2 regions of the Gordonia sp. J1A genome follow, and region 2 is predicted to be linked to the other one. Evidence: riboswitches for the same ligand, from Rfam matches in the RefSeq annotation. Region 2 holds a riboswitch; the other holds the start of a gene.
What was found. A riboswitch is a leader RNA that binds a small molecule or an ion and turns the genes downstream of it on or off. The one in region 2 is predicted to bind thiamine pyrophosphate.

Region 1: linked by a shared signal. The riboswitch ahead of ACZ5QD_RS16810 (FAD-dependent oxidoreductase) and the one ahead of thiC (phosphomethylpyrimidine synthase ThiC) in region 2 are both predicted to bind thiamine pyrophosphate.

The regions. Positions count from the first base shown of each region.
Region 1 is NZ_AP041607.1:3,613,481-3,617,142, reverse strand. Features, by position in the region: gene thiG (thiazole synthase) at 1-68, opposite strand, end outside; gene thiS (sulfur carrier protein ThiS) at 61-258, opposite strand; gene ACZ5QD_RS16810 (FAD-dependent oxidoreductase) at 249-1,406, opposite strand; TPP riboswitch at 1,399-1,512, opposite strand; gene thiE (thiamine phosphate synthase) at 1,556-2,233, shown strand; gene ACZ5QD_RS16800 (hypothetical protein) at 2,492-2,854, shown strand; gene ACZ5QD_RS16795 (NUDIX hydrolase) at 2,892-3,350, opposite strand; gene ACZ5QD_RS16790 (hypothetical protein) at 3,480-3,662, shown strand, end outside.
Region 2 is NZ_AP041607.1:2,692,254-2,695,915, reverse strand. Features, by position in the region: gene thiD (bifunctional hydroxymethylpyrimidine kinase/phosphomethylpyrimidine kinase) at 1-95, opposite strand, end outside; gene thiC (phosphomethylpyrimidine synthase ThiC) at 143-1,834, opposite strand; TPP riboswitch at 1,826-1,939, opposite strand; gene ACZ5QD_RS12535 (GNAT family N-acetyltransferase) at 2,066-2,416, shown strand; gene ACZ5QD_RS12530 (exodeoxyribonuclease III) at 2,445-3,227, opposite strand; gene ACZ5QD_RS12525 (barstar family protein) at 3,232-3,662, opposite strand, start outside.

The DNA of each region.
Region 1 (3,662 bases), 920 kb from region 2:
CCGAACTCGCGGCCGGCCACGGACAGCGGCGGCACCTCCCCGACCGGTGCCTGTGCTGTGTCAACCACCCTGCACCGCCGTCAGGATGTCGATCTCGGCATACGCACCGAGCGGTCGGTCCCACTCGGCTTTGGGACGCACCACCCCGTCCACGGCCACCGCGACTCCGCAGTCGGGCAGGTCGAGGTGGGCCAGCAGCCCGGTGACGGTCGGCGCGTCATCGAAGGTGACGGTGTCGCCGTTGACGGTCAGTTCCATGTCGGCTCCCTGTTGTCGGTGCTGTCAGTTGCGATCGGATCCACCCGCGAGTCCGGTCCCCGCCGATCCGGCGGTCGGAGGAGGGCGCCCACGCGCGCCGCGGTCCACGGGGCGAGCGCGATGCCGTTGCGGCCGTGCCCGGCGGCGACGAGAATCCGCTCGTCCACCCGCCGCACCACGGGCACACCGTCCGGCGACGACGGGCGGATCCCCGCGCCCGCCTCGGCGAGTTCGTAGGTGCGCAGTCCCGGCATCAGCTCGGCGGCGTCGGCGAGCAGATCGCCCACCCCGCCCGCCAGCGGCATCCGATCACCGTCGTCGTAGGCCTCGTACTGCGTGGCGCCCACGACCACCCCGTCGTCCCTCGGCACCAGGTAGAGGGCGCGCCCATGCCAGCGGGCCCGGATCACATGCGTCGGCGGCGGCACCGACCAACGTGTGCGGCGCAGTCGAAGGATCTCGCCCTTCTCACCGCGGAGTTCCACGCTCGGCAGCAGCCTGCGGGAACCGAGGCCGGCCGCGACCAGCACCTGATCCCCGGGGATCGTCGACAGATCGGTCACCCACCCGCGCTCCCAGATCACTCCGCGGCTCTCGAGCGCGCGTTGCAGCGCGGCGATCAGCCGCCGGTTGTCGAGCGACCCCTCACCGACCGCGTGAAACCCTCCGGCCACGCCGCGCACCAGCGCGGGTTCGACTGCACGCAGCTCGGCCGGTGTCATCGCGGGCAGCCGGTCGGCGTCGCCGGGCGACGTGGACAGCCCGAACCGCACCTGTGTCCGCAGGTGCTCCAGGTCGGCCGGCGCGGCACCGATCAGCAAGCTGTCGGCGGCCGTCCGCACGGTCGGATCGCCGAGTCGTTCGAGCAGGGCGGGCCATCGCGCCACCGAGTCCCGCGAGATCGCCAGCAGCCGGTCCTCGCCGGGATGTCCTTCTGCGAAGCAGCCGAGCATGCCGCCCGCGACGTGCGCGGCCCGCTCCTGCGGTCCGGCGTCGAAGACGCGCACCCGCCATCCGCGGTCGGCGGCGGACAGGGCGCACGTGAGGCCGACGACGCCGCCCCCGATCACCGACAGTTCACCGAGCCGCTCGGTGCTATGTCCCCTCGGGGAGGCGAACTCTTCGCCGGATGCGCTTTCACCAGACATGACGTCAGCCTTCCTTCGCCGGCATGACCCGGATCAGGTGTGACGGTCAGCGCCGGCGCAGCGCACTCTCAGCCCGGCGGACCTCCGGACTCCCGTGTCGATAACGCCTCACAGTCTACCGCCCGGCATCGGCGACTACGGTGTCGGTCATGGATGCCCGCACTCGTCTCGCCACCTCCCGCCTGTACCTGTGCACCGACGCGCGGCGCGAGCGCGGCGACCTGATCGACTTCGTCCGGAGCGCTCTCGCGGGCGGCGTCGACATCGTCCAGCTGCGCGACAAGAATTCGCCCGGGGAACGCGAGTTCGGCGAGCTCACCGCCGTGCAGGAGCTGGAACTGCTGCGGCGGCTGCGCGAACTGACGCACGCCGCGGGTGCGCTGCTGGCCGTCAACGACCGGGCCGACGTCGCGGTCGCGTCCGGCGCCGACGTCCTCCACGTCGGCCAGGACGATCTGCCGCCCGCCACCGCCCGGCGCATCGTCGGCCCCGACGTGGTGATCGGCCGCTCCACGCACACCGTGGAGCAGGCGCTCACCGCCGATGCCGATCCCGACGTGGACTACTTCTGCACCGGCCCGTGCTGGACGACGCCGACCAAACCGGGCCGGGCGGCCACCGGACTCGAGTTCGTCAGCGCGGTCGCCGCGGCGCGGCCCAGCAAGGCGTGGTTCGCGATCGGCGGCATCGACCTGCCCCGCGTTCGAGAGGTCACCGACGCGGGCGGCGAGCGCATCGTGGTGGTCCGGGCGATCACCGGTGCCGCCGATCCCGCGACCGCCGCGCGCGACCTCCGGACGGCTTGCCTTTCCGGCACGGCGGAGTAAGCTGCTTGCCATCATGACGTGGAAGCTTCTTGTAGCCCGCCGCAGCGGGGTCTGATTCGACCGACCCCCCGCTGCGGGGTTGTCGTCTCTCCACATCTCTGAGCTCGTCGGTCATCGAATCTTCGACCGAAATGAAGGCTCCCGATGCGTTCCATTCAGATCCTGCCGACATCCTGTACCCGTAACGGATACGACCGTCCGCAGCAGTCCCGCTCCTCTCGGCGACTGCCGAATTGGTTTCCACGGGAGGCGGCCGACATGACCACTTCGAGTTTCGACCAGACCTACGCACCCGCCGGCGACATCGCGTTGGAGGCGATCACGATCGAGCCGGGTCGCGGCGACACCGTCACCTGCCGCGCACGGATCAATCTCGGCCGACGATGCCACGACGTCAGCGCCACCGCGGTCGGCGCCATCGGCGCGATGACCGAGGTGCTGTACGCACTGGGCGCGGGCGTCGAGATCGTCTCGCTGTACCAGCATCAGGAGGACGGCGAGACCGTCACCTACCTGCTCTGCGAACGCGATCTGCACCGGAGTTGGTCGTACGGCCGGGGCCGCACCGGCGACGAGGCCACCATCAACGCGCTGATCGCGGGAGCCAATCAGCTGGCGTGAGCTCGCTCAGGTGGGCCCGAGCTCGGGCGGGCCGGACTCAGGTGAGCCGGGCCAGCAGCCCCGGCCACGCCTTCGCCAGACCGGGATGCAGCGGCAGCTCGGCCACCGACTCGGCGGGCACCCAGCGCAGTTCGGCGGACTCCCCGTTGCCGACCGTCGCGACCGGCGAATCGGCCTTGGCGATGACCGTCGTGTAACTCCACTCCGGCGCCGAGTGCGTGACGATCGACTCGATCACCGCGACGTCCGACTCAGCGATCCCGGCTTCCTCGTGCGCTTCACGCACCGCGGCCTGTTCCACGCTCTCGTGCGAGTCGCGGGCACCGCCCGGCAGCCCCCACGTGCCGCCCTGATGCGACCACACGGCGCGATGCTGGAGCAGCACCACGACGCCTGAGTCGGCCGGCGCGCACAGCAGCAGACCCGCCGCCCCGAAGCGTCCCCAGTAGCGCGCACCGTCCGCACCGAATACCCAGCCGTCACCGTCACCGCGCACCCTGCGACCTCCTGCACCGACCCACCGACTTCAGATCGGCTTCTCTGACGAATCACCGTACCGGGCTGTCCGTCTACTCGCAGCCGCGCCGACTAGGGTTGAGCGCAGCACATCCGAAAGGGACAACTCGTGGCCGGCCAGGTTTACCGAGTGCGCTCGGCACTCACGCATGCGGGCCGCAGTGTGCTGCCCGACCGTGGCGCGCCGAGCCCCACTCTGCGCCAGGTGATCGCCGACCGGCGCGAGATCGCCGCCATGACCCGCGAGCGGGTCTCGTCGCCGTTGCTGACGATGCGCTTCTACGCGACCACC
Region 2 (3,662 bases):
ACCGCGACGCAGGCGTGCAGGCCGAGCATCGCGAAGGTGCGCATATCGGCCTGAATGCCCGCGCCGCCGCCGGAATCGGAGCCGGCCACGGTCATCACCCGGACCGGGGTGACGCCGGGGCCGGCCTGCGGAAGCCGCAGGGTCACGGCGCGGCGGCCTCGGAGATCGGCAGGTACACCTGGTTTCCCGCCGCCGCGAACTCGGCCGATTTGGCCGCCATGTCCTGTGCCAGCCGCGCGTCGATGTCCTCCTGCGTGACGAGCCCGTTCTCCTGTGCATAGGTGCGGACGTCGGCCGAGATCCGCATGGAGCAGAACTTGGGGCCGCACATGGAGCAGAAGTGCGCGGTCTTCGCCGGCTCGGCGGGCATCGTCTCATCGTGGTACTCGCGTGCCGTGTCGGGATCGAGCGCGAGGTTGAACTGATCGGTCCAGCGGAACTCGAAGCGCGCCCTGCTGAGGGCGTCGTCGCGTTCCTGGGCGCGCGGATGCCCCTTGGCGAGGTCGGCCGAGTGTGCCGCGATCTTGTAGGTGATGACGCCGACCTTCACGTCGTCCCGGTTCGGCAGCCCCAGGTGCTCCTTCGGCGTCACGTAGCAGAGCATCGCCGTGCCGGCCTGCGCGATCATCGCAGCGCCGATCGCGGAGGTGATGTGGTCGTAGGCCGGCGCGATGTCGGTGGCGAGCGGGCCGAGCGTGTAGAAGGGGGCCTCCTCACACAGCTCTTCCTCGAGCCGGACGTTCTCGGCGATCTTGTGCATCGGGACGTGCCCGGGGCCCTCGATCATCACCTGTACGCCGTGGCTCTTGGCGATCTTCGTCAGCTCGCCCAGGGTCCGCAGTTCGGCGAACTGCGCCTCGTCGTTCGCATCGGCGATGGACCCGGGGCGCAGGCCGTCGCCGAGCGAGAAGGTGATGTCGTACCGCGCGAAGATCTCGCACAGCTCGTCGAAGTGCGTGTACAGGAACGACTCGGTGTGGTGGGCCAGACACCATGCGGCCATGATGGAGCCGCCGCGCGAGACGATGCCGGTCACCCGCTTGGCGGTCAGCGGGACGTAACGCAGGAGCACGCCGGCGTGCACGGTCATGTAGTCGACGCCCTGTTCGGCCTGTTCGATTACGGTGTCGCGGTAGATCTCCCAGGTCAGGCGCGTGGGATCGCCGTTCACCTTCTCGAGCGCCTGGTAGATCGGCACGGTTCCGACCGGGACGGGGGAGTTGCGCAGGATCCATTCGCGAGTGAGGTGGATGTCCTTGCCGGTCGAGAGATCCATGATGGTGTCGGCGCCCCACCGGGTGGCCCAGACCATCTTCTCCACCTCTTCGGCGATGGACGAGGTGACGGCAGAGTTGCCGATGTTCGCGTTCACCTTCACCGCGAAGGCCTTGCCGATGATCATCGGCTCCGACTCGGGGTGGCGGTGATTGACCGGAATCACCGCGCGTCCGGCGGCCACTTCGCTGCGGACCAGCTCGGCGTCGACGCCCTCGCGCGCGGCGATGTATCTCATCTCCGGCGTCACGATCCCGGCGCGTGCCCAGGCCAGCTGGGTGGCCGCGTCGTGTCCGCCCACGGGCACCGGTGCCGGCCGTTCCCAGGAGTCGCGCGTCTTCGCCAGCCCCTTCTCGAGGTCGATGGTCGCCGACGAGTCGGTGTACGGACCGGAGGTGTCGTAGAGGTCGAGGTGCTCGCCGTTCGTCAGATGCACTCGACGCTGGGGAACGGCCATGCCGTCGACGTCGAGGTAGACCTTGCTGCTGCCCTCGATGGGGCCGCAGGTCACCTCGGCGGTGGCGTCGTCACGTGTGGTTCCAGGCATGGATGTGCCCATGATGATCCTCCCTACGCCGGCATTATCCGGACAGGTTCAGGCGGTCGACGACCGCCTGTCGCCATCTCAGCCCCCGGTTCCGTGGGAGCCCCCGCGTGTGAAGTTGTGCGGTGCCCACCATACTCACGTCGTCCGGTCGCGTCGCATCGTGATGCAGATGTGACAGATGTGACTTGCGTCTCCCCGTCGAACGAACGTAATCTTGTGACGCTGGTCACAGGAGGTCAACGAATGCATCGCAAAGTCCGTCACTCGCATCCGCCGCAGTCGGCGCGCTCGCTGCTGCACCAGATCTCCGAGGTCTCCCACAATCCGGAGCGGGAGCGCTTCGAGTTGCGGGTGGGCGGCGACCTGGTCGGCGTGCTCGGCTATCGCATCGACGACGGTCCCGACGGCGAGGTGGTGACGATCCTCCACACGGTCCTCTACGACGAGTACAGCGGCCACGGGCTGGCCACTCGGCTCACCGGCGGCGCCATGCAGTACATGCGCGACAACCAGCTCAAGGTGCGGCCGCTGTGCACCTTCACCAAGCACTTCCTCGACGCCCATCCCGGCATGGTGGCGATGGCCTCCGCCTGAGGCGGACCGACCGGCGCACCCGCCGGGATCAGCTCAGGTCGAACACGAGGGGGGCGTGATCGCTGGCGCCCTCCGCGGCGCGGGCGTCGCGGTCGATGAAGGCGTCGTGGATACGGTCGTCCAAGGCGGGGGAGCAGAGCGCGAAGTCGATGCGCATGCCCTCGTTGCGGGCGAAGCGCCCGGCCTGGTAGTCCCAGAAGGTGTAGGTCCCCGGACCGGGGGTGAAGGGGGCCGCGCTGTCGACGAATCCGCCTTCGACGAAGCGGCGGAAGGCGGCGCGCTCCTCGTCGGAGGTGTGCGTGCGGGACGCGAAGTACTCGGGGTCCCACACGTCCTCGTCGGTCGGCGCCACATTCCAGTCTCCGGCGAGAGCGACCTGGGCGGCGGGATCGTGCGACAGTTCCAGCGATGTGACATCGGCGAGGGCGCTGAGCCAGTCGAGTTTGTACTGGAAGTGATCGTGTCCCGGCTCGCGCCCGTTGGGGGCGTACAGGCTCCAGACGCGCACGCCACCGCAGGTCGCCGAGATGGCTCGCGCCTCCCGTTCACCGGCGTAGAGCGGCTGCCCGTCGAATCCGATGTGGATGTCGTGCACCCCGATCCGGGACGCGATCGCGACGCCGTTGTATCCGCTCGACCCGTGGAACGCGACGTCGTAGCCGTGGGCCAGAAAACTCATCACCGGGAACTGATCGTCGGTGCACTTGGTCTCCTGCATCGCGAGCACATCGATCGCATGCCGATTCATCCATGCCACGACCTGCTCGGATCGGGCGCGGATCGAGTTCACGTTCCACGTCGCCAGGCGCATGGCGTCAATCCTGCCGCAACCGCATCAGGGGCGCACCGGCACCCTCCCATCGGCCTGCGACGGCGGCCGCGTCGTCGGCGGACGTGAGCAGGACGAGTCCGAAGCGGCGGCCCGATCGGCGCAGCCGCTCCCGCCAGTGCGCGGGGGAGGTGGCGAACCACTCGAAGTCGCCTTCCGGAGCGTCGGCCAGGAGTCGGCCGGCATCGGAGACGACGGTCAGCAATGCCGTCGCCCGAGCGCCGGTGGGGGTCCGCAGACCGGTGGGGAGGTCGCCCATGCAGTCGTCGAACGCGTCTTTGTTGTGCCCGAAGTGGCCGGGGAAGTCCCATGCGGCGGCGAAGAGGTCGTACAGTCCGTCCAACGTGCGCATCCGGTCGCCCGGCAACCGCCGGACCGCTGCGCCGGTGCGGTAAGTGGTGACGTCGCCGATCGCGA